DNA from 4 places in the Rhizobium sp. M1 genome. Region 2 is predicted to be linked to each of the others. Evidence: predicted binding sites of a transcription regulator. Region 2 holds the regulator's gene; each other region holds the start of a gene.
The links. The regulator PhoB, encoded in region 2, activates phosphate uptake and scavenging genes when phosphate is short. The targets are predictions, from matches to a motif close to TGTCATNNANCTGTCAT.
Positions count from the first base shown of each region.

Region 1: the regulator PhoB is predicted to act here: its motif matches at 2,536-2,552, upstream of phnG (phosphonate C-P lyase system protein PhnG).
Region 3: the regulator PhoB is predicted to act here: its motif matches at 2,090-2,106, upstream of phnC (phosphonate ABC transporter ATP-binding protein).
Region 4: the regulator PhoB is predicted to act here: its motif matches at 3,895-3,911, upstream of CO655_RS23940 (PhoX family phosphatase).

Region 1 covers NZ_NWSW01000017.1:114,438-120,001, forward strand. Annotated here, with positions in the region: gene CO655_RS18035 (alpha-D-ribose 1-methylphosphonate 5-phosphate C-P-lyase PhnJ) at 1-273, opposite strand, end outside; gene CO655_RS18040 (carbon-phosphorus lyase complex subunit PhnI) at 270-1,376, opposite strand; gene phnH (phosphonate C-P lyase system protein PhnH) at 1,381-1,989, opposite strand; gene phnG (phosphonate C-P lyase system protein PhnG) at 1,989-2,465, opposite strand; gene phnF (phosphonate metabolism transcriptional regulator PhnF) at 2,629-3,366, shown strand; gene CO655_RS18060 (2,3-bisphosphoglycerate-dependent phosphoglycerate mutase) at 3,406-4,041, opposite strand; gene dapB (4-hydroxy-tetrahydrodipicolinate reductase) at 4,063-4,887, opposite strand; gene CO655_RS18070 (ABC transporter ATP-binding protein) at 4,903-5,564, opposite strand, start outside.
Region 2 covers NZ_NWSW01000061.1:5,203-10,766, reverse strand. Annotated here, with positions in the region: gene CO655_RS31635 (Hsp33 family molecular chaperone) at 1-592, opposite strand, end outside; gene argF (ornithine carbamoyltransferase) at 682-1,596, opposite strand; gene CO655_RS31625 (aspartate aminotransferase family protein) at 1,634-2,833, opposite strand; gene CO655_RS31620 (GcrA family cell cycle regulator) at 3,259-3,792, shown strand; gene phoB (phosphate regulon transcriptional regulator PhoB) at 4,035-4,718, opposite strand; gene phoU (phosphate signaling complex protein PhoU) at 4,854-5,564, opposite strand, start outside.
Region 3 covers NZ_NWSW01000017.1:108,194-113,757, reverse strand. Annotated here, with positions in the region: gene phnK (phosphonate C-P lyase system protein PhnK) at 1-696, shown strand, start outside; gene phnL (phosphonate C-P lyase system protein PhnL) at 734-1,441, shown strand; gene CO655_RS18020 (DapH/DapD/GlmU-related protein) at 1,438-2,028, shown strand; gene phnC (phosphonate ABC transporter ATP-binding protein) at 2,174-3,016, shown strand; gene phnD (phosphonate ABC transporter substrate-binding protein) at 3,086-3,997, shown strand; gene CO655_RS18005 (ABC transporter permease) at 4,067-4,924, shown strand; gene phnE (phosphonate ABC transporter, permease protein PhnE) at 4,924-5,564, shown strand, end outside.
Region 4 covers NZ_NWSW01000026.1:14,419-19,982, reverse strand. Annotated here, with positions in the region: gene CO655_RS23965 (FGGY-family carbohydrate kinase) at 1-138, shown strand, start outside; gene CO655_RS23960 (hypothetical protein) at 154-609, opposite strand; gene CO655_RS23955 (TetR/AcrR family transcriptional regulator) at 783-1,448, shown strand; gene ilvC (ketol-acid reductoisomerase) at 1,499-2,518, shown strand; gene CO655_RS23945 (hypothetical protein) at 2,618-3,379, shown strand; gene CO655_RS33530 (hypothetical protein) at 3,309-3,728, opposite strand; gene CO655_RS23940 (PhoX family phosphatase) at 3,985-5,564, shown strand, end outside.

The sequences.
Region 1 (5,564 bases), on a different contig from region 2:
ATTGGCGACCTTCTGGAAGAAGGCACGGATGGAAACGGCGTTGGTCGTGTCGTCGGCGCCCTGGTCGATGACCTTCAGCACGTCGTCGGGTCCGATGATCGAGGCCGTCACCTGCACGCCGCCGGTGCCCCAGCCGTAGGGCATCGGCATTTCGCGCGAGGCGAAGGGCACCTGGTAGCCGGGAATGGCGATCGCCTTTAGGATGGCGCGGCGGATCATCCGCTTGGTCTGTTCGTCGAGATAGGCGAAGTTGTAGCTGGCCAGATCGCTCATTCGGCGGCCTCCTTCATGTCTTCGTCGCTGTTGCGGGCGGCTTCGAATTCGCGGCGCATGCGGCGGACGAGATCGAGTTCGGCCTGGAAGTCCACATAATGCGGAAGCTTCAGATGCTCGACGAAGCCGGTTGCCTGGACGTTGTCGGAATGCGAGATGACGAATTCCTCGTCCTGGGCCGGCGCGGTGATATCCTCGCCGAGCTCTTCGGCGCGCAATGCACGATCCACCAGCGACATCGCCATCGCCTTGCGCTCGCTCTGGCCGAACACCAGGCCGTAGCCGCGGGTGAATTGCGGCGGCGCCTTGGCAGAGCCCTTGAACTGGTTGACCATCTGGCATTCGGTGATCTGGATCGTACCGAGCGAGACGGCGAAACCGAGTTCCGGCACGTCGAATTCGACTTCGACCTCGCCGATGCGGATCTCACCGGTGAAGGGATGGTTGCGGCCGTAGCCGCGCTGGGTGGAATAACCGAGCGCCAGCAGAAAGCCTTCGTCGCCGCGGGCGAGCGCCTGCAGGCGCAGGTCGCGGCTCATCGGGAATTCCATCGGCTCGCGCGTCAGGTCGCCGACCTCGTGATCCTCCGGCATGTCGCCGTCTGCTTCGATCAGGCCTTCCTCGCCGAGGATTTCGGAGACGCGCATGACGCGGCCGGTCTCGGCGGTGCGCTGTGCCGGCGTTTCGACTGCCTCGTCGGCAAGCAGCGACGGGTCGAGCAGCCGGTGCGTATAGTCGAAGGTCGGCCCGAGAAGCTGGCCGCCCGGCAGATCCTTGTAGGTCGCCGAGATGCGCCGTTCGATCGTCATATCAGCCGTGTCGAGCGGCTTGGAATAACCGAAGCGCGGCAGCGTCGTGCGATAGGCGCGCAGCAGGAAGATCGCCTCGATCATGTCGCCGCGCGACTGGCGGATGGCGAGTGCGGCGAGCGTACGGTCGAAAAGCGAGGCCTCGGCCATGACCCGGTCGACGGCGAGCGCCAGCTGCGCGACGATCTGGTCGATGCCGATCGCCGGCAGCGACCGGTCGCCGCGCCGGCGGTCGGCAAGCAGGCGGTGGGCATTGGCGATGGCGGCCTCGCCACCCTTGACGGCAACATACATGAGCTCAGATCTCCGTTGCGGTGATCTTGGTGGTGCGCGGCAGGCAGAGGAAGCGCTTGCCCGAGGTCAGCACGATGTCGATGCCGCGCGGAAAGAGCGCGCGGTTCTCGGTCCAGAGCCGCAGGAAGGTCTCCGGCAGGCCAACCGGCGCAATGTCCGCGACACTCTGGATGCCGGGGCCGATCAGCGCCAGCCTGCGCCCACCCTCGAGGTCGGAAAGTTCGATGATGAGCGTCGTCGAGCGGTCGGGATATTCCTGCGTGCCAGAGGCGAAGAGGCCGAAGGGGCAAAGCGCAGTTCCGGCTTCCGTGAAGGCGAAGCGTGCCTCGGCCTTCTCCTTGGTCAGCGGCGCGCCGGCGTGGAAGCCGAGCCATTCCGGCACGGTGGATTTCGTCAGCCCCTGCGAAAGCCAGACCGGCGTGTCGTGGTCGCAAAGCGTCAGCGCGATCGCGCCGGCGGCGATGCCGAGCGGCGCAGGCGGCGCGACATCGGGCTGAACGGTCTGGATCGTCCCGGGACGGGCCATGCCGTCCATCAGCATCTTGAAGACGCTCTGGGCATGGAAGACCGGCTCGGCAAAGCCGCCGGTCAAGGCTTCCGTCTTGAAACCCATCAGTTGTCTCCCCGCACCATGGTGAAGAAATCGACGCGGGTCGCCGCCGTCTCGTCGGCCTTGCGGCGTTCGGCATCGGCGATCCGCTCAGTGATCGGTAAAAGCAGCGCCCGTTCGACGAAATCCTTCGTCGCCTCCTCCTGCCAGAGCGCATCGAAGATCGCCGCAAGCCGCGCCTTCTCACGGTCGGTGCCGAGCGCCTGCGCATGGCCGACCGAGCCGGAGTCGAGCCGGACCGTCGCGCGCGTCACCGTCACTTCGCCAAGATTGAAGGGAGCGCCGCCGCCGCCGATGCGTCCGCGCACCATCACCAGCCCGGTCTCCGGTCCACGCACCGGATGCGCCGCAGGCTTTTGCGGCAACGCATCCCAGGCCGCCGAGAGTTCGCTGCGCTCTGCGCGCGCCAGCAGATCGGCGACGCGTTTGCGCTCCGATGCCGTCTGTGACGCAGCGTTGTTGCTGTCCGCTGATATCATCGCCGCTTCCTCTAAAATGTCTATTGATATAGACAATCATACAAGCTATATCTAGTCCTAAATCGATGCCGTGACAAGCGTGTGACATCCTGCAGCGCGGCCACGTCTTTTCAGGCGCGTGTAGAGTGTTAAAAAGGCGCGAAATGGCAGGGCAGGGGATGGAATGGCGGGACTGAAGCAGGTGCAAAGGCAGACCGGCGTGGCGCTCTGGCGCCAGATCGCCGACCGGATTCGCGAGGCGATCGGCAATGGAGCCTATGATGAAACCGGAATGGTGCCGCCAGAAACCGTTCTGGCGCTGCAATTCGGCGTCAACCGGCATACGGTGCGCAGCGCCTTGGCAGCCTTGGCACAGGAGGGCATCGTCCGGGCGGTGCAAGGTCGCGGCACGCTGATCGAACGCAAGGAGCGGCTGAATTTCCCGATCACCAGGCGCACCCGTTTTACCGCCGGCATCGGCGATCAGGCGCGCGAGATGCGCGGCCTGCTGCTCGATGAGGTGAAGGAGGAGGCGAGCCCCGAGAGCGCCCGCTGGCTGGGGCTGAAGCCGGGAGCAACGGTGATCCGGCTGGAAACGCTGCGCGAGGCCGACAAGCGGCCGGTGTCAAAAGCGACGAGCTGGTTTCCCGCCGAGCGTTTCGCCGGGATCGGCGAGGCCTACCGCAAACATCAATCGATCACCAAGGCTTTCGCCGAACTTGGGTTGGCGGATTATGTCCGGGCGACGACCGAGGTGACGGCGGCCCATGCCGATACGGCCGATCTGGCCGATCTCGAACTCACCCCCGGGGCGATCCTTCTGATCGCCAAGGCGATGAATACCGATCTCGACGGCGTGCCGGTGCAATATTCGATCAGCCGGTTCGCGGCCGACCGGGTGCAGTTCACCATCGAGAACTGAGGACGGCCTTCCCTGTCGGTGCAGGGAAGGCCGTTGGCTTCAATGTGCGCCGGACATGTCGCCGAGCACTTCCTTGGAAGCGACGGTGGAATCGGCGTTCAGCTTGTAGACCATGGGAACGCCGGTCGCGAGGTTGAGGGCAAGTACGCCTTCCTTGGTCAGCTTGTCGAGCACCATGACGAGCGAGCGCAGCGAATTGCCGTGTGCGGCAACCAGCACCTTCTCGCCCCTGAGCACGCGCGGCAGGATCTCCGTGAGATAATAAGGCCAGACGCGGGCGCCGGTGTCGCGCAGGCTCTCGCCGCCCGGAGGCGGTACGTCGTAGGAGCGGCGCCAGACATGGACCTGTTCCTCGCCCCATTTGGCGCGGGCATCGTCCTTGTTGAGCCCGGAGAGGTCGCCGTAGTCGCGCTCGTTCAGCGCCTGATCGCGGATCGTCTGCAGGTCGGGCTGGCCGACCTTGTCGAGAATGAGCTTCAGCGTGTGTTGGGCGCGCACCAGCGCCGAGGTGTAAGCGACGTCGAATTTGATCCCGTATTCGGCAAGTGCTGCGCCGCCGGCATTGGCTTCCTGGATGCCGAGTTCAGTCAGATCGGGATCCTTCCAGCCGGTGAAGAGATTCTTCAGGTTCCAGTCGCTCTGGCCGTGGCGAACGAGGACGAGGGTTCCGCTCATGAATATATCTCCGAAATGTCGTTATTGGGAAGAAAGCCCGAGCACGTCGAGCATGGAATAGAGACCCGGCTTCTTGTCGCGCGCCCAGAGAGCCGCCTTGATGGCGCCGCGCGCGAAGATCGAGCGGTCGGCCGCACTGTGCGACAGGGTGACGATTTCGCCTTCTCCGGCGAAAAGCACGGAATGCTCGCCGATGACGGAGCCGCCGCGCAGCGTCGCAAAGCCGATCGTGCCGGCTTGCCGAGCGCCGGTATGGCCGTCGCGCACCCGGACCGATTTCGAGGCCAGATCGATGCCGCGCCCCTTGGCCGCTGCCTCGCCGAGAAGAAGCGCGGTGCCGGAAGGCGCATCGACCTTGTGCTTGTGATGCATTTCCAGGATTTCGATATCCCAGTCATCAGGATCGAGCGCCCGGGCGGCCTGCTCGGCGAGCACGCTGAGCAGATTGACCCCGAGGCTCATATTGCCCGACTTGACGACGCGGGCATGGCGGGCGGCCGCGGCGATCCTGGCATTGTCGTCTTCCGAGCAGCCGGTGGTGCCGACGACATGGACGATGCGGGCCTGGGCAGCGAGGCCCGAAAATTCCACCGTCGCCGCCGGCGAGGTGAAGTCGAGCACGCCTTCGGCATGCAGGAAGGCATTGAGCGGATCGTCGCCGATGATGACGCCGGTCGGGCCGAGCCCGGCAATCTCGCCGGCATCCTTGCCGACGTACGGCGAACCGGGGCGCTCGACGGCGGCATGCAAAGTCACGCCCTCGATGGAATGGATGAGCCGGATCAGCGTCTGTCCCATGCGCCCTGCCGCGCCGACCACCACCAGTTTCATCGCAGCATCGCTCATTTCAGTCTCACCAGGTCAGTTTAGATCGGAGGCCGAAGGCCTCTGCAAATTGTTGAGGCGAGCGTAAAGACCGTCGCTGACCTTCGCAAGCGTCTCGTGATTGCCTTCTTCCACGACCCGGCCCTGCTGCATGACGACGATCTTGTCGGCGCGCACCACGGTTGAAAGCCGGTGGGCGATGACGACGACGGTGCGTCCGGTCATCGCCTCGTCGAGCGCCTTCTGCACAGCGGCTTCGGATTCGGTGTCCAGCGCCGACGTCGCTTCGTCGAGAAGCAGGATCGGAGCATTGCGCACCAGGGCCCGCGCAATCGACAGCCGCTGGCGCTGGCCGCCCGACAGCGTCACGCCGTTTTCGCCGACCGGCGTATCGTAACCCTGCGGCTGGGCGCAGATGAAATCATGCGCATAGGCAAGCCGGGCTGCCTCCTCGACCTCGGCATCGGTCGCTTCCGGCCGGCCGTAGCGGATATTGTCGCGGATCGTGCCCTCGAACAGGTAAGGCTGCTGCGAGACATAGGCGAGCTGCTGGCGCAGCGACTTCTTGGTGATGTGGGCGATGTCCTGCCCGTCGATCAGGATCTCGCCCTCGCGTGGGTCGTAAAAGCGCGGAATGAGGTTGATGACCGTGGATTTGCCGGCCCCCGAGGGCCCGACCAGGGCCGTCGTCGCGCCGC
Region 2 (5,564 bases):
GGCCGCCGGCCCGCCAGCGATGGCGCGGCTTGCCGGCATCGTCGCGATCGAAGAGCTCGGCCGCGGCAAGGCGTACGCGCGTCGGGATCTGTTCCGACTGGCGGAAATAGACACCGGCAATCTCCTCGAGCGAGGTGCCGTCAAGCGCGACAATGCCCTGATAGGGCTGCGCGAACTTGCCCTGGTCGATGGTGAAGGCGAGCACCCCGTTGCCGAGCAGCTGTTCCGGCTCGGTTTCGCCCGCTTCAACCGCCTTGGCAAGCAGCGCCTGATCGAAACGGGCATAGGCGCGAACATTTTCCGGCGTCGAGAAATCGGCGACGAGAAGATCGACCGGGCCATCGCCCTTGGTCTGCACCGTGAACTTGCCGTCGAATTTCAGCGAGGTGCCGAGCAGCACCGTCAGCACGACGACTTCGGCAAGCAGCCGGGCGACGGGCGCGGGATAATGATGGCGCTCGAGGATCGCATCGAGCATCGGGCCGAGCTGGACGGCGCGGCCGCGCACATCCAGACCCTCCACCTGGAAAGGGACGACATGGTCATCGCCGGCGAAATCGAACTGGCCGAGGGCGGCTGCAGCTTCTGCCATGGCTTTCACTCCTAGTTTTCAAGCGATGAGCAAGGGTGCCCTTCGCTCGCGCGGCCGCGCGTTGTTCGCGCGCGGCGTCCGATTATGGTTCAGATCGCGCCCAGGCACCAAGCAAGAATCGACTTCTGCGCGTGAAGACGGTTTTCCGCTTCATCGAAGACCACGGATTGCGGGCCGTCGATCACCTCATCCGTCACTTCCTCACCGCGATGGGCAGGCAGGCAATGCATGAACAATGCATCGCTGCCGGCCTTGGCCATCAAGGCCGCATTGACCTGATAAGGCTGAAAGACGTTGTGACCCCGGGCCCGATGTTCCTGATTCATGGAGACCCAGGTATCGGTCACCACGCAATCGACGCCTTCGACCGCACGGTCGGCATCATGGCAGAGCATGATTTCGGCGCCCTCATTGCGGGCCCAGTTCAGATAGTGATCCTTAGGCTCCGAACCAAGGGGTACGGCCATGTTCATGCGATAGCCGAAACGCGCGGCCCCCTCGACCAGCGAATGCAGCACATTGTTGCCGTCGCCGGTCCAGGCGATGGTCTTGCCCTTGATCGGGCCGCGATGCTCTTCGAAGGTCATGATGTCGGCCATGATCTGGCAGGGATGGGTATCATCCGTCAGCGCATTGATCACGGGCACCGTCGCATGCTCGGCAAGCTCCAGCAGGCGCGAGTGCTCGGTGGTGCGGATCATGATCGCATCGACATAACGCGACAGCACTTTGGCGGTGTCGCCGATCGTCTCGGCGCGGCCGAGCTGCATTTCGGTGCCGGACAAAAACAGCGTTTCACCGCCGAGCTGGCGCATGCCGACATCGAAGGAGACACGGGTGCGCGTCGACGGCTTTTCGAAGATCATCGCCAGCATCTTGCCGGCGAGCGGCTTGTCGCCCGTGCCGGCCTTGAAGGCCTGCTTGCGGGAAAGCGCATCGTTCATGATGGTTCTGAGGTCGGCGGATGTGACGGCCGAAAGATCGAGGAAATGTTTAGGAGCCATGTTCTTACCTGTCGTGCGCCCGAGGGCGGCAATCCCTTCAAGCCGTCTTCTTGACCTTGGAGGCGCGGATGCTCTCGGCGGCGCGCTCGAGGCGGGCGAGACCCTCGCGGGCTTCCTCGGCGGTGACGACGAGCGGCGGAAGAAGGCGGATGACGTTGTCGCCGGCCGGCACGCCGAGCAGATGCGCCGCGCGGATCGCCTGCAGCAGTTCGGCCGAGGGGACGGCCGCCTTGACGCCGAGCAGCAGGCCCTCGCCCCTGATATCCTCGATCACATCGGGATAACGGTCCTTCAGCGAAGCCAGCCCCTGACGGAAGACCAGCGCGACGTCGCGCACATGTTCCAGGAAGCCGTCGGCGAGAATGACATCGAGCACGGCGCCTCCGACGGCCATGGCCAGCGGATTGCCGCCATAGGTCGAACCATGGGTGCCGGCCTTCATGCCGGAGGCGGCCTCTGCGGTGGCAAGGCAGGCGCCGAGCGGGAAGCCGCCGCCGATGCCCTTGGCGACAGCCATGATGTCGGGTGTGATGCCCGACCATTCATGGGCGAAGAGCTTGCCGGTGCGGCCAACCCCGGTCTGGACCTCGTCGAGGATCAGCAGCAGGCCTTTCTCGTCGCAGATCTGGCGCAGCGCCTTCATGAACTCGGCCGTGGCGGGGCGCACGCCGCCCTCGCCCTGCACCGGTTCGATGAGGATTGCCGCCGTCGCATCGGTGATGGCGGCGCGCACCGCTTCCATGTCGCCGAACGGCACCTGATCGAAACCCGGCGTCTTGGGGCCGAAGCCTTCGAGATATTTCTCCTGGCCGCCGGCAGCGATCGTCGCAAGCGTGCGCCCATGGAAGGCGCCTTCGAAGGTGATGACATGGAAGCGCTCGGGACGGCCCTTGGAAAACTGATAGCGGCGCGCCGTCTTGATCGCGCATTCGAGCGCCTCGGCACCGGAATTGGTGAAGAACACCTTGTCGGCGAAGGTGGCGTCCGTCAGCCGTTTGGCCAGCCGCTCCTGGCCGGGAATCTCATAGATGTTGGAGAGGTGCCAGACCTTGTCGGCCTGCTCCTTCAAGGCGGCGACCACATGCGGATTGCCGTGGCCGACGGAGGTGACGGCGACGCCGGCGCCGAAATCGAGATAACGCTCGCCGCTTTCGGTAATCAGCCACACGCCCTCGCCTCGCTCGAACCGCAGCGGGGCACGAGAATAGGTGTCATAAAGCGGCGCGGCTTCGGCCATGGCGCGGGTCTCCCGATCAGCATTGTCAATCACCGGACTCCGGCTAAGAAAACCGGGCCCGAAAAATCAAAAATGCCGCCTTTCGGCGGCGATCGGTACTATTTCCTTTTCGCGCTGCAATGTCAACAAAACTGCGCCCTTAGCGGATGCAGCAAGCTTGTACAGCGGCATTTTCAGCCTTCAACAGGCATTATTGCAGAAATGACACGCAGAGGCAGCAAGTTGGGGAAAACTCGGAATTCGATTCATCCGGATTCCCGCGACTCTTGTCACGGAGTCAGCCTCACACTAGGTTAAAGTTCAATTACTAGACTGCATGCGGCGGAACTAGTCACCAAAATTGATCAAGCGTTTCTTGTTTCGGAGGCTTCCGGGACAACGGTGAGGGATTCTGCCATCACCAACGCAAAAGGTGGAGACAGGGCATGAACTGGACAGACGAGCGGGTCGAGAAACTCAAGAAGCTGTGGTCCGAAGGGCTGAGCGCCAGCCAGATCGCGGCACAACTTGGCGGCGTGAGCCGAAACGCCGTTATCGGCAAGGTGCACCGACTGAGCCTGCCGGGCCGCGCCAAGGCCGGCGGCACAGCCGCCGCGGCGCGCACGCCGAAGCGCCAGACATCGGCGCCGCGCGCGCCGAACTACGCCTCCCGGATCACCACCCGCACCGTGACCCGCCAGCAGGGCGCAACGATGCTGAAGGAAGAGATCGAGATCGATGCCGTCGAGGAAATGGAATATGTTCCGAAGGGCAACGTGGTCGTGCCGATTTCCCGCCGCCTCGGCCTGACGGAACTGACCGAACGCACCTGCAAATGGCCGGTCGGCGATCCGCTGAAGGACGACTTCCACTTCTGCGGCTGCGAATCCCCGGACAATTCGCCCTATTGCAGCTATCATCAGAAGCTTGCCTATCAGCCGGTCAACGAGCGCCGCCGGGCGGCAGCGCGGGTCAGCTGAGCGGGCAAACCATTGCTGGAAATGCGAAAACGGGCTGGAAGGCCCGTTTTTTTGTGTGAGTGTGTTGCGTGTGACTGCCCCTCATCCGCCTGCCGGCACCTTCTCCCCGCGCGCGGGGCGAAGGGGATATGCCGCAACCTCTCGGTCCTTACCCACCTCTCGCAGGGCACGTCCCCTCGCCCCGTTTACGGGGAGAGGGCTAGGGTGAGGGGCGGAGCTTGCTCGACTTTGTCAGAAACCCCTCAGGCTTCCATCGAATAACCGGCGCCGCGGACGGTGCGGATGACGTCCTGCATGTTGGAGAAGTTCAGCGCCTTGCGCAGGCGGCCGACATGGACGTCGACGGTGCGTTCGTCGACATAGATATCGTGGCCCCAGACGCCGTCGAGCAGCTGCGAGCGGGAGAAGACGCGGCCCGGCGACGACATCAGGAATTCCAGAAGGCGGAATTCGGTCGGGCCGAGGCGGACTTCGCGGCTCTTGCGATGGACGCGGTGGGTTTCGCGATCGAGCTCGATATCACCGCATTTGAGCACTGACGACAGCACTTCCGGGCGGGCGCGGCGCAGCATGGCCTTGACGCGGGCAACGAGTTCGGGGGTCGAGAACGGCTTGACGACGTAATCGTCGGCACCGGTGGACAGCCCGCGGACACGTTCGCTCTCCTCGCCGCGCGCCGTCAGCATGATGATCGGCAGCCGTTCGGTTTCCGGCCGCATGCGCAGGCGCCGGCAGAGTTCGATGCCGGAGACGCCGGGCAGCATCCAGTCGAGGATAAGAAGATCCGGCGTTCGCTCCTGAAGCCTGATTTCGGCCTCGTCGCCGCGCAGGATGGTATCGACTTCGAAGCCTTCCGCTTCGAGATTATAACGGAGAAGCACGCTGAGGGCCTCTTCGTCTTCAACAACTGCAACTCTCGGGATCATGCGTGTCCGTCTCCTCACGCACGATCCTTAAACCGGGGGCGATTTAAGCAAGGGATCCCGCGCAAAATCAGAAATTGGCTGCGACCTCTTTGCGCGCCCGGGCGGGCGCGCACGCAATGGGCTGGCCCGGCACGGTTATTCCGTGGCGGCACCGACGGTGTTGGCGCTGTCGTCCTTCGGACGGTCGCCTTCCGGCTGGGCGCCGGTTGCCATGTAGTAGATCGTCTCGGCGATATTGGTGGCGTGATCGCCGATGCGCTCGATGTTCTTGGCGCAGAAAAGAAGATGCGTGCAGCTCGTGATGTTGCGCGGATCTTCCATCATATAGGTCAGGAGTTCGCGGAACAGCGACGTGTACATCGCGTCGATCTCGTTGTCGCGCTCGCGGATGGCGGTCGCCTTGTCGGCGGCGCGCGTCGTATAGACGTCGAGCACTTCCTTGAGCTGGACGAGCGCCAGCTCGGACAGGTGCTCGAGACCGCGGGCGAGCTTGCGCGGAACGCCGGTGCTCTGCACGGCGATGACGCGCTTGGCGGTGTTCTTGCCGAGGTCGCCGACGCGTTCGAGATCGGCGGCGATGCGGATCGAACCCATGATTTCGCGCAGGTCCGAGGCCATCGGCTGACGGCGGGCGATGGTGACGATCGCCTTGTCGCCGATTTCGCGTTCGGTGTGATCGAGGATCACGTCGTCGGAAATGACCTTCTGCGCCAGCGCGGTATCGCCGTTGACCAGCGCGCGAACGGATTCGGCGACCATCTGCTCGGCCAGGCCGCCCATTTCGGAAATCCGCCTGGAGAGGAACTTCAGATCATCATCATAGGCAGTATAAATATGTGTCGATGC
Region 3 (5,564 bases), on a different contig from region 2:
GAGCTCTGGCCCGGCGAAGTGCTCGCCATTGTCGGCGAATCCGGCTCGGGCAAGACGACGCTGCTGAACTGCATCTCCACCCGGCTGATGCCGACCACCGGCAGTGTCGAATACAACATGCGCGACGGCAGCTACCGCGACCTCTACCATATGAACGAGGCCGAGCGCCGCTTCCTGATGCGCACCGACTGGGGCTTCGTGCACCAGAACCCGGCCGACGGGCTGCGCATGACGGTTTCTGCCGGCGCCAATGTCGGCGAACGCCTCATGGCGATCGGCGACCGGCATTACGGCAATATCCGCTCCACCGCCATAGACTGGCTGGAACGCGTCGAGATCGATGCCGACCGCATCGACGACCAGCCGCGCGCCTTTTCCGGCGGCATGCGCCAGCGATTGCAGATCGCCCGCAACCTCGTCACCGGCCCACGCCTCGTCTTCATGGACGAGCCGACCGGCGGCCTCGACGTCTCGGTGCAGGCGCGCCTGCTCGATCTCGTGCGCGGCCTCGTCAACGATCTCGGCCTCTCGGCCATCATCGTCACCCACGACCTCGCCGTCGCCCGGCTTCTGTCGCACCGCATGATGGTGATGAAGGATGGCTACGTCATCGAACACGGGCTCACCGACCGGGTGCTCGATGATCCGCGCGAACCCTACACGCAACTGCTCGTTTCCTCGATCCTGCAGGTCTGAGCGCCGCTGCAGGTCCAAAACCAGGGAAGAAGACATCATGCCAACGCCCCTCGTCGTTTCCGAAGTCTCGAAGAGCTTCACCATGCACCTGCGCGACGGCATCCGGCTGCCCGTCGTCTCCGATGTCGCCTTCTCGGTCGCTTCAGGCGAATGCGTCGTGCTCGGCGGCCCATCGGGCATCGGCAAGAGCTCGCTGCTGAAGATGATCTACGGCAATTACGCCGTCGACACCGGCCAGATCCTCATCCGCCATGACGGGCGCGTCGTCGATCTCGCCGCCGCCGATCCGCGCACCGTGCTCGACGTGCGGCGCAATACGCTCGGCTATGTCAGCCAGTTCCTGCGCACCGTGCCGCGCGTCGCGGCAATCGACGTGGTTGCCGAACCGCTGGTGGCGCGTGGCGAGGAAGCCGGCGCCGCACGGGAAAAGGCGGGCGCCCTGCTTGCCCGGCTCAATCTGCCGGAGGCGCTGTGGCAGCTTCCGCCCGCCACCTTCTCCGGCGGCGAGCAGCAGCGCGTCAATATCGCCCGCGGCTTCATCACCGAGCATACGATCCTGCTTCTCGATGAACCCACAGCCTCGCTCGATGCCCGCAACCGCGCCGTCGTCGTCAGCATGATCTCGGAAAAGAAGCAGGCGGGCGTCGCCCTTCTCGGCATCTTCCACGACGAGGAAGTGCGCGAAGCGGTCGCCGACCGCATTCTCGACGTCCAGCAGTTCTCGCCGCGAAGGATCGCCGCATGAGCCGCAAGCTTGATATCGAACCCTCTATCCACGAGACGGCCTCCGTCAGCGATTCCACCTTCGGGCGCTATACGGAAGTGTCGGAGCGCTGCCGCATCAGCGAGGCGACCTTCGGCGACTATTCCTACATCATGCAGGACGGCTCCGTCTGGTGCGCGACGATCGGCAAGTTCGTCAATATCGCCGCCGCCGTGCGCATCAACGCCACCAACCATCCGACCTGGCGGGCGACGCTGCATCATTTCACCTATCGCGCCGCCGACTACTGGCCGGACGCCGACACGGAGGAGGATTTCTTCGCCTGGCGGCGCGCAAGCCGCGTGACGATCGGCAACGACGTCTGGATCGGCCACGGGGCGACGATCCTGCCGGGCGTCAGCGTCGGCAACGGCGCGGTGATCGGCGCCGGCGCCGTCGTGTCCAAGGACGTCGCGGCTTACTCGATCGTCGGCGGCGTGCCGGCCAAACTCATCCGCGAGCGCTTTTCGAAAGCGGTCGGCGAACGTATGGACCGGCTCGCCTGGTGGGACTGGGAGCACGACCGGCTGCGCCTGGCGCTGCAGGATTTTCGCAACCTGAGCGCGTAAGATTTCCTGGCCCGCTACGACGGTTAAACCTCCGATATAGGCGCGGCGATTTGTGACACGAACTACACAAATATGACATTTGAGGTTCATCAAGCGGGACTAAGGCGATGCTGACCAAGGCCTGGAGTGCAAGGGGAAGAGCATGATGTTCGAGCTGAAGGATGTCACCCGCCGTTTCGGAAACAAGCTCGCCGTCGATACCGTCACCCTCGCCATTCCCCAGGGCCAGATGGTCGGCGTCATCGGCCGTTCCGGCGCCGGCAAGTCGACGCTTCTGCGCATGATCAACCGGCTTCAGGAGCCGAGCTCCGGCTCCATCCAATTCGCCGGTGTCGAGGTCTCCGGGCTTCGCGGCCGGGCGCTGCGCAACTGGCAGCGCGACTGCGCGATGATCTTCCAGCAGTTCAACCTGGTGCCGCGCCTCGATGTTCTCACCAATGTCATGCTCGGCCGCCTCAATCACCGCTCGACGTTCCTGAGCCTGCTCAACATCTTCACCCGCGAGGAACGCGTGCACGCGATCGCGGCCCTCGAACGCCTCGGCATCGAGCAGACGGCGCTGCAGGCGGCCGGCACGCTTTCCGGCGGCCAGCAGCAGCGCGTGGCGATCGCCCGCGCGCTGATGCAGAACCCGAAGATGGTTCTTGCCGACGAGCCGATCGCCTCGCTCGATCCGCTGAACGCCAAGATCGTCATGGATGCGCTGCGCGACATCAACGAGCGCGAGGGCATCACCGTCATCACCAACCTGCACACGCTCGATACCGCCCGCAACTATTGTGAGCGCATCGTCGGCATGGCCGGCGGCCGCGTCGTCTTCGACGGCAAGCCGTCCGAGCTGACCGCCGAAGCGGTGAAGGCGATCTACGGGACTGACAAGGACGGCGCCGGCATCGACGAAACCATGACGTCGACCAGCCTCGAATCCGCGCGCCGCGCCGGGGCCCCATCATCCGGCATGATGGCCAAAACAGCCGCCATGCATTGACCCGTGTCTGGCCGACGGGACAACGGCCGGAGAACCAACTGACAAGCCACATCACAACAGGAGACTTCCATGTCTGCATTCCGCAAGATTTTGATGGCAACCATCGCCGTAGCCGCCCTCGCCGGCAATGCCGCCGCTCAGGACGTCAAAGTCCTCCGCATCGGTCTCGATGGCGGTGAAAACGAAGCCGACCAGGTGCGTCGCACCGAGTGCGTCAAGCCGGGCCTGATCGCCGCCACCGGCGTTTCCGAAGTGCAGCTCTTCCCGTCGCCGAACTATAACGGCGTCATCCAGGGCCTTCTCGGCGGCACGATCGATCTCGCCGTCATGGGCGCCTCCTCGTACGCGGCTATCTACCTCAAGGATCCGAACGCCGTTACCCCGGTTCTCACGACCAAGCAGGCCGACGGTTCGACCGGCTACTACTCGATCATGGTGGCCCGCAAGGATTCAGGCATCAAGACGCTCGCCGACGCCAAGGGCAAGAAGCTCGGCTTTGCCGATCCGGACTCCACCTCGGGCTACCTTGTCCCGAACGTTGCCCTGCCGAAGGACATCGGTGTTCCCGTCAAGCAGTATTTCTCTGAAACCGGCTTTGGCGGCGGCCACGAAAACCTCGTCCTCGGTGTTCTCGACAAGAAGTTCGATGTCGGCACCACCTTCGGTTCCGCTCAGGGCGATTGGGCACAGGGCTACACCTCAGGCAACCTGCACCAGATGGTCGCGAAGGGTCTGCTCGACATGGACGATATCGTCCAGGTCTGGAAGTCGCCGCTCATCCCGAATGGCCCGCTGATGGTTTCCCAGAAGCTGCCGGCCGATCTCCAGAAGAAGGTTACCGCTTACTTCGCAGAGCTGCCGAAGAAGGACATGAGCTGCTTCGAATCGTTCACCGGCGGCGGCTACGTTGACTGGTCGCCGGTCGACCAGAGCTTCTACCAGACGATCATCGATGCTCGCAAAGCCGTCATCGGCGGCTGATCCTCGGTCTGTGCAATCTTCCGGCGGCATCGTCATGATGCCGCCGCGTTCCAATTAAGGGAGCCACATATGGCGCACTCGGCCGGAGCGGATCATCTGAACGGACTGCAGGAAAGCTCCCGTACGATCCTCGACAATTATCAGAGCCAAGTCCGAACCCGCCGGATTTATACGGCCGTCTCCATCGTGATCTTCCTGATTATCCTCGGCACTTCGCTCGATTTCGCCAACAGCGCCAATTCGGGCAAGTTCTTTGAGCGCCTGCCCTATTTCTTCGATTTCATGAAGAGCTTCGTGCCGGACAGCCCGCTCGAGATCTTCCGCGCCATGTTCGACCTGCCGTCGCCCTACTCCGACGGTTCGATAAAATACGACTATACAAGCGACCGCGTCTGGATCACCGACAGTTTCTACATACCGAATCTCTTCTACGAGCTCGCGATTACGCTCAACATCGCCATCGTCTCCACCATATTGGGTGCGAGCGGCGCGTTCCTGCTCTGCTTTTTCGCGTCCACCAATCTCGTCGGTGCAGGTGTCACGCGCTGGATCGTGCGGCGCATCATGGAGATCATGCGCGCCTTTCCAGAGATCGTCACCGCCGGTCTTCTCGCGGCGATCCTGTCGATCGGCCCTATCTCGGCGATCATCGCAGTGTGGTTCCACACCGTCGGCGCGCTTGGAAAGCTGTTCTTTGAAGTTGTCGAGAATGCCGACATGAAGCCGGATGAAGGCCTGCGCGCCGTCGGCGGCGGCGGCATCGGCGAAGTATTCAGCCTTTCGATTGGCCGCGACCATGCCGCCAAGACTTACGCAATCATCATCCTGCTGCTGATCACGGTCATTTGCGTCGATCAATTTTCCGCCTGGCTGCGTCAACGGCTGATCGGCCGGCAGTCTTTCGAATTTGGCCGGGGAGCGGCGTGATGTCCTCTGCTCTGACCATGAACGCTGTCGAACGTAACCGCCTGCTGGCCGCCTATCCGGACGTCTTCCATCGCAGCTTCATGCAGCGATGGGGCCTTCTCCTCATCTCTGCGGCAGTCCTCGTCTACCTTGCCTTCTGCTTCGCCTTCTTCAACGTCATTCCGACTTTCGTAAACGGCAACTGGGATCGCGCAGCGATCTATGTTCAGGACTGGTATTCCTGGCGTGCCCAGCCGCGCCTGCGTTTCCAGAACGATCAGGTCGTCCCACAATGGACAAGCCGTCGCCAGTATCCCGAAGGCGCTGAGATCGACTGGCTGAAGCCCAGTGCCGATGGGCACAGATACACTGTCACCTTCGGTAGCGACGGTGACCGCCTGGAAGTGAGCCCAAGCCGCGTGGACGTCTATATCGACGGCAAGCTCTATCCCGTCACCATCACCCGCGACCGTGCCTCTTTGCCTGCCGATGCGCCGGTCCAGATGCAGCAGGACGACAACAAGGTGAATGTCTATTACGGTTTTTCCGGACAGGCAGAAATCCGCACCAGCCAGGTCTACGTACAGCGCCGCTTTCTCGGCTGGGCGAACTTCTTCTTCGATACGCAATCACCCTTCTGGGGCCGCAGCCTGCCCGAGGT
Region 4 (5,564 bases), on a different contig from region 2:
GTGCGCGCGGCGATGGGCGAACTCACCAGGGTGGAAACACGTTTTCAGCCGTCAGACGGCGAGGTTTCCGACCTCCACCGCAAGCGTTACGAAGCGTTCAAGGAGCTGCAGACGCTGGCGCGCAAGCTTCGCAGCTGACATGGCTGCGCGAGGCTAATTGTTGATGGCGATGATCGCCCAATGGCTCTCGTCGCAGGCGTTGTCGTCGCAGACCGCGCCCATCCAGACGGCGCCGTTTGCGAGCATGACGCCCTCGCTGCTGACGAAGAGATCCTGATATTGCTGGCGGCCGACGGCGCGGCGGGTCTCCGGCGTCACCAGATCGTCGAAATTCTCGACGAAATCCTCGGCGCTCTCGACATCGTAGGTCTCGCCATTGGCCTTCACGCTCAGCGGATATTCGGCAAGGCCGGCAATGGTCTCGGCATCGCCGGAGCGCATGGCGAGAACGAGCTGGCGCAGCGGCCGGTCGAAGCCCGCGGCATCGCCGTGCAGTTCCTCGATGCGATCATAGACCTCGCTATCCTGCGCGGCGGCGCGGCCGGTGAAGGGCGCCGCTGCCAGGAGCATCGCTCCAGCCAGGAGAAGGGCAGCAGACAGGCGCGGCATGGAAGGCTCCCGGCAAATGACGTTCGACAAGCATTATGCAATCGCCATCAGTGTCCGCCTATCCAATTCTGGTGCTGCGCCCGCCTTTCCCGTATAAAAATCTCCCGGGCCTGGCTTGACGGCCCGTTCGGTTTGCCGCATAAAGCTCACGAACCGTACCGTACGGTACGTATATGGGAGCCATGACCGTGTCCGTCGATACTGCAGAGCCGAGCGAATTTTCGCCGCGCCAGAACGCCGTTCTGGAGCAGGCGCTGCGGTTGCTCGTCGATGGCGGTGAGAAGGCGCTGACGACCTCGGGTGTCGCGCGTGCCGCCAATTGCTCCAAGGAAAGCCTCTACAAGTGGTTCGGCGACCGCGATGGCCTGCTCTCGGCGATGATCGCCTATCAGGCGAGCAAGGTGCGCACCTTCGAGCGCAACGGTGAGCGGCTGACGGCGGCGAGCCTGCACGACCATGTCGTCATCTTCGCGCGCGACCTGCTGGAGGTGCTGGCCGGCGACGTCTCGCTGGCGCTGAACCGGCTCGCTATCGGCCAGTCGCATCGCGACGGCTCGAAGCTCGGCAAGCTCCTTCTCGAGCGCGGCCGCCGCCAGATCGACCGTCGCGCCATGGCGCTGATCGATTCCGGCAAGAGGGCAGGGCTCCTGCGCTTTGCCGATGCCGACGAGGCCTATCATACGCTTTACGGCCTTGTTGTCTCCGATCTGCATGTGCGCATGCTGCTCGGCGAACCCGGCCTCAAGGATACCGCGCGCCAGGCGGAGAAGGCGGTGACCGCCTTCCTCCGGCTCTACGGCACGGAAAAGGTACTGGCGGAGATGCCGGCTCTCGGCTGATTTCGCCTTAATGACAGTCAACAGGACAAGCACAAGGGAAGGAACTTCAAATGCGCGTCTATTACGATCGTGATGCCGATCTCAACCTCATCAAGGCCAAGAAGGTCGCCGTCATCGGCTACGGTTCGCAGGGCCGTGCCCATGCGCTGAACCTCAAGGACAGCGGCGCCCAGAACCTCGTCATCGCGCTGAAGGCCGGTTCGCCCACAGTCAAGAAGGCCGAAGCCGACGGCTTCAAGGTCATGACGGTTGCCGAAGCCGCCGGCTGGGCCGACCTGATGATGATGGCGACGCCGGACGAGCTGCAGGCCGACATTTACAAGGCCGATATCGCTCCGAACATCCGTGACGGCGCTGCCATCGCTTTCGCCCACGGCCTCAACGTGCATTTCGGCCTGATCGAGCCGAAGGCTTCGGTCGACGTCGTCATGATCGCGCCCAAGGGCCCGGGCCACACGGTTCGCGGCGAATACCAGAAGGGCGGCGGCGTTCCCTGCCTCGTGGCCGTTCACCAGAACGCTTCCGGCAATGCGCTTGAACTCGCTCTCTCCTACGCCTGCGGCGTCGGCGGCGGCCGTTCGGGCATCATCGAAACCAACTTCCGCGAAGAGTGCGAAACCGACCTCTTCGGCGAACAGGTCGTTCTCTGCGGCGGTCTCGTCGAGCTCATCCGCGCCGGTTTCGAAACGCTCACCGAGGCAGGCTACGCGCCCGAAATGGCCTATTTCGAGTGCCTGCACGAAGTGAAGCTGATCGTCGACCTGATCTATGAAGGCGGTATCGCCAACATGAACTACTCGATCTCCAACACGGCCGAGTGGGGCGAATACGTCACCGGTCCGCGCATCATCACCGAAGAAACCAAGGCCGAGATGAAGCGCGTCCTCAAGGACATCCAGACCGGCAAGTTCACCTCCGAGTGGATGCAGGAATACCGCTCCGGTGCTGCCCGCTTCAAGGGCATCCGCCGCAACAACGACAGCCACCAGATCGAGGAAGTCGGCGCCAAGCTGCGCGGCATGATGCCCTGGATCGGCAAGAACAAGCTGGTCGACAAGTCGGTCAACTAAGCGATTTCGCTGACATTGAACGGGAGGCCGGGGTGAAAGCTCCGGCCTCTTTTGCTATTGCTGGCTCCGTTATCGACGCTGTCATATTGGGATTTTGATGTGTTTGAAGCGATTATGCGGTCTGCAAGGCAGGACTTGGAAGACAGCCTCGAGACGCTTTATCCCGCATTCTTCGAATATCCTTTTCCGTCTTCGCTGGACGCTTCGCCGTTGCGCGACGCAGAGAAGATCCTCACCGCGCTCAAATCGGCGCCTTTGCGGGAAATAAATGCGGCGGAGCTTGGCCCATATGCAGCAAGTGCGATAACGACAGTCGGCTCGGTCGATGACTTCAGGCACTTTCTGCCGCGCATTCTCCACTGCGCTCTCTTCAATACTTCCGCACCAGGCTTCGAGCCGCCGACTGTCGCTTCCAAGCTTTTATTGTGTGACTGGCAGCAATGGCCGATTGCCCAGCAGACAGCCATCGCGAACTTCTTTTATTCGGCCTGGGCCTATAAGAGGCTGCAGGACCCCGATTCCGGCGCATCGGCTTGGGACTGGATCGTGGCTATAGCGATGCTCGATCTTCAGTTCCAGCCATGCCTTGATCTGTGGCTAAAGCAGCCAATGCCGAACGCCTTCTTGCAACTCGCCAGTGCCGATCTCAAAAGCCTCTACCGGGGAAATGGCTACTGGTGTGATGTCGCGCCGGAAAAGCGCCTTCGCGTCATTGAATGGCTCAAGGGCGATATCATCGAAAATGCATTCATCGGCTTGATTGATGCTATACCGCCGCAACGGGATTGGCTCATCGAGCGACTACTCGATGAAATACGAGAATTGCGGCGTCTGCCTTCTCGCGTTGGGTCGCCGGATTGACGACGTCGCTCCCGCCGATCTTAGAAGCGGTCGCCCCATCCGGCTTTGCAGAGGACAGGCTTGCCGTTCCATATCGTCCTTCATGACCAAGCACCTGAATGGGGGCGAGAGACCATTCGGTCTGGTCTTCTGATCCGATAAGATCCGCGGCAATCGCTGCGAAGCCCGCATCCAGATCCCACGGCTGGCTTCCGTCGAGCGCCGCAACGACGAGCGCTGGAAGCTCCGAGTTGCGCGGATGCGGCCGAAGGTGGAAGCGTTCGGGTTGGAGGGCGGTAACGTCGGGAAATGCGGGCGGCGCCGTGAAAATGAAGTCACGAGTCATCCATCGTTGCGGTTTAAAGACCATTCCAGCTCCTCTGCCTATCCTGCCTGTCTCTGGCACTTCGACCTCATCTTCATGACGGGGGAGTTATAGGGCGGAGGCAACGTGTCGACCACGGCAATGTCCAGCCTTGGCCTTTGATTGAGCCGTATCGTTCCCGCCTGAGAGAACAGCATCCTCAAGGCGTTCTTGTCGCAAAACCGTAATATCGCGCCTCTAGGTTTAGAATGGGTCTAAAAACAAGATAATTTGACACCAGTTTGAACCGTGGAGGCATCGGATGAACGAGCATCTTTCCCAGAAAATTTTCCCGACGACTCAGCTTGAGGACGCGGATGGTGACGGCCACAACACCAGCGCCAATCCGACGATGGGTGAAATCATCGGCAAGCGTTTTTCGCGCCGCAATTTTCTGCAGGGTTCGCTTGCCGTTTCCGCCATTGCCGCCACAGTGAGCCCGATCGCGCTGATGAGCGCGGACGAGGCGCGCGCTGCAGACAATAAAGGCTCTGCCTTCAACTTCTCCGAAGTGGAGGCCGGCGTCGACGACAAGCATCATGTCGCTGAAGGTTATGATGCCGATATTCTGCTGCGCTGGGGCGATGCCGTGCTGCCGGGGGCGCCTGCGTTCGATCCGACGAAGCAGACGGCCGATGCCCAGAGCAAGCAGTTCGGCTACAACAACGATTATGTCGGCTTCATTCCGCTCGACGGTTCGTCCGAACATGGCCTGCTCGTCGTCAATCACGAATACACGAACCCGCATCTGATGTTTGCCGGGCTGGTGCAGGTGGTCGACGGCAAGATCAAGCAGGGCGCGCTCAGCAAGGAGCAGGTGGATGTCGAGATGGCGGCCCATGGCGGCACCGTCGTCGAGATTCGGAAGACGGGTGGCAAGTGGCAGGTCGTCACCGACGGCAAATACAATCGCCGCATCACCGCCAACACGCCGATGGAAATCACCGGCCCGGCCGCCGGCAACGACCGTCTGAAGACCAGCGCCGATGCGACCGGCACCCGCGCCATCGGCACGATCAACAACTGCGCCGGCGGCGTCACGCCCTGGGGCACCTACATCATGGCCGAAGAAAACTTCCACGGCTATTTCTCCGGCGCGCTGCCGGAAGGTCACAAGGAAGCCGCGAACTACAAGCGTTACGGCGTTCCGGAAGGCGCCTACGAGTGGGCCAATTTCTACGACCGCTTCGATCTTTCCAAGGAGCCGAACGAGCCGAACCGTTTCGGCTGGATCGTCGAGGTTGACGTCATGGACCCGACGGCGGCACCTAAGAAGCGGACCGCGCTCGGCCGCACCAAGCATGAGGGCGCCGAGTCGATCGTCGCCAAGAACGGCAAGGTCGTCTTCTATCTCGGCGACGACGAGCGCTTCGATTATGTCTACAAGTTCGTGACATCAGCGGCGTTCAACCCGAATGATCGCGCCGCCAACATGAACCTGCTCGACAGCGGCACGCTCCACGTCGCCAAGTTCAACGAGGACGGTACCATGCAGTGGCTGCCGATGGTCTTCGGCCAGGGGCCGCTGACGGCGGAGAACGGCTTCACCAGCCAGGCTGACGTGCTGATCGAATGTCGCCGCGCCGGTGACGCGCTCGGCGCCACCAAGATGGACCGCCCGGAAGACGTCCAGCCGAACGGCGTCAACGGCAAGGTCTATGTCATGCTGACCAACAATACCCGCCGCAAGGCCGACCAGGTGGATGCCGCCAATCCGCGCGCGGAAAACGCCTTCGGCCACATCATCGAAATCTCGGAAAACGACGGCGACTTCACGGCCACCTCAGGCAAGTGGGAAGTGCTCCTGAAGTGCGGCGATCCCTCGGTTGCGGCCGTCGGCGC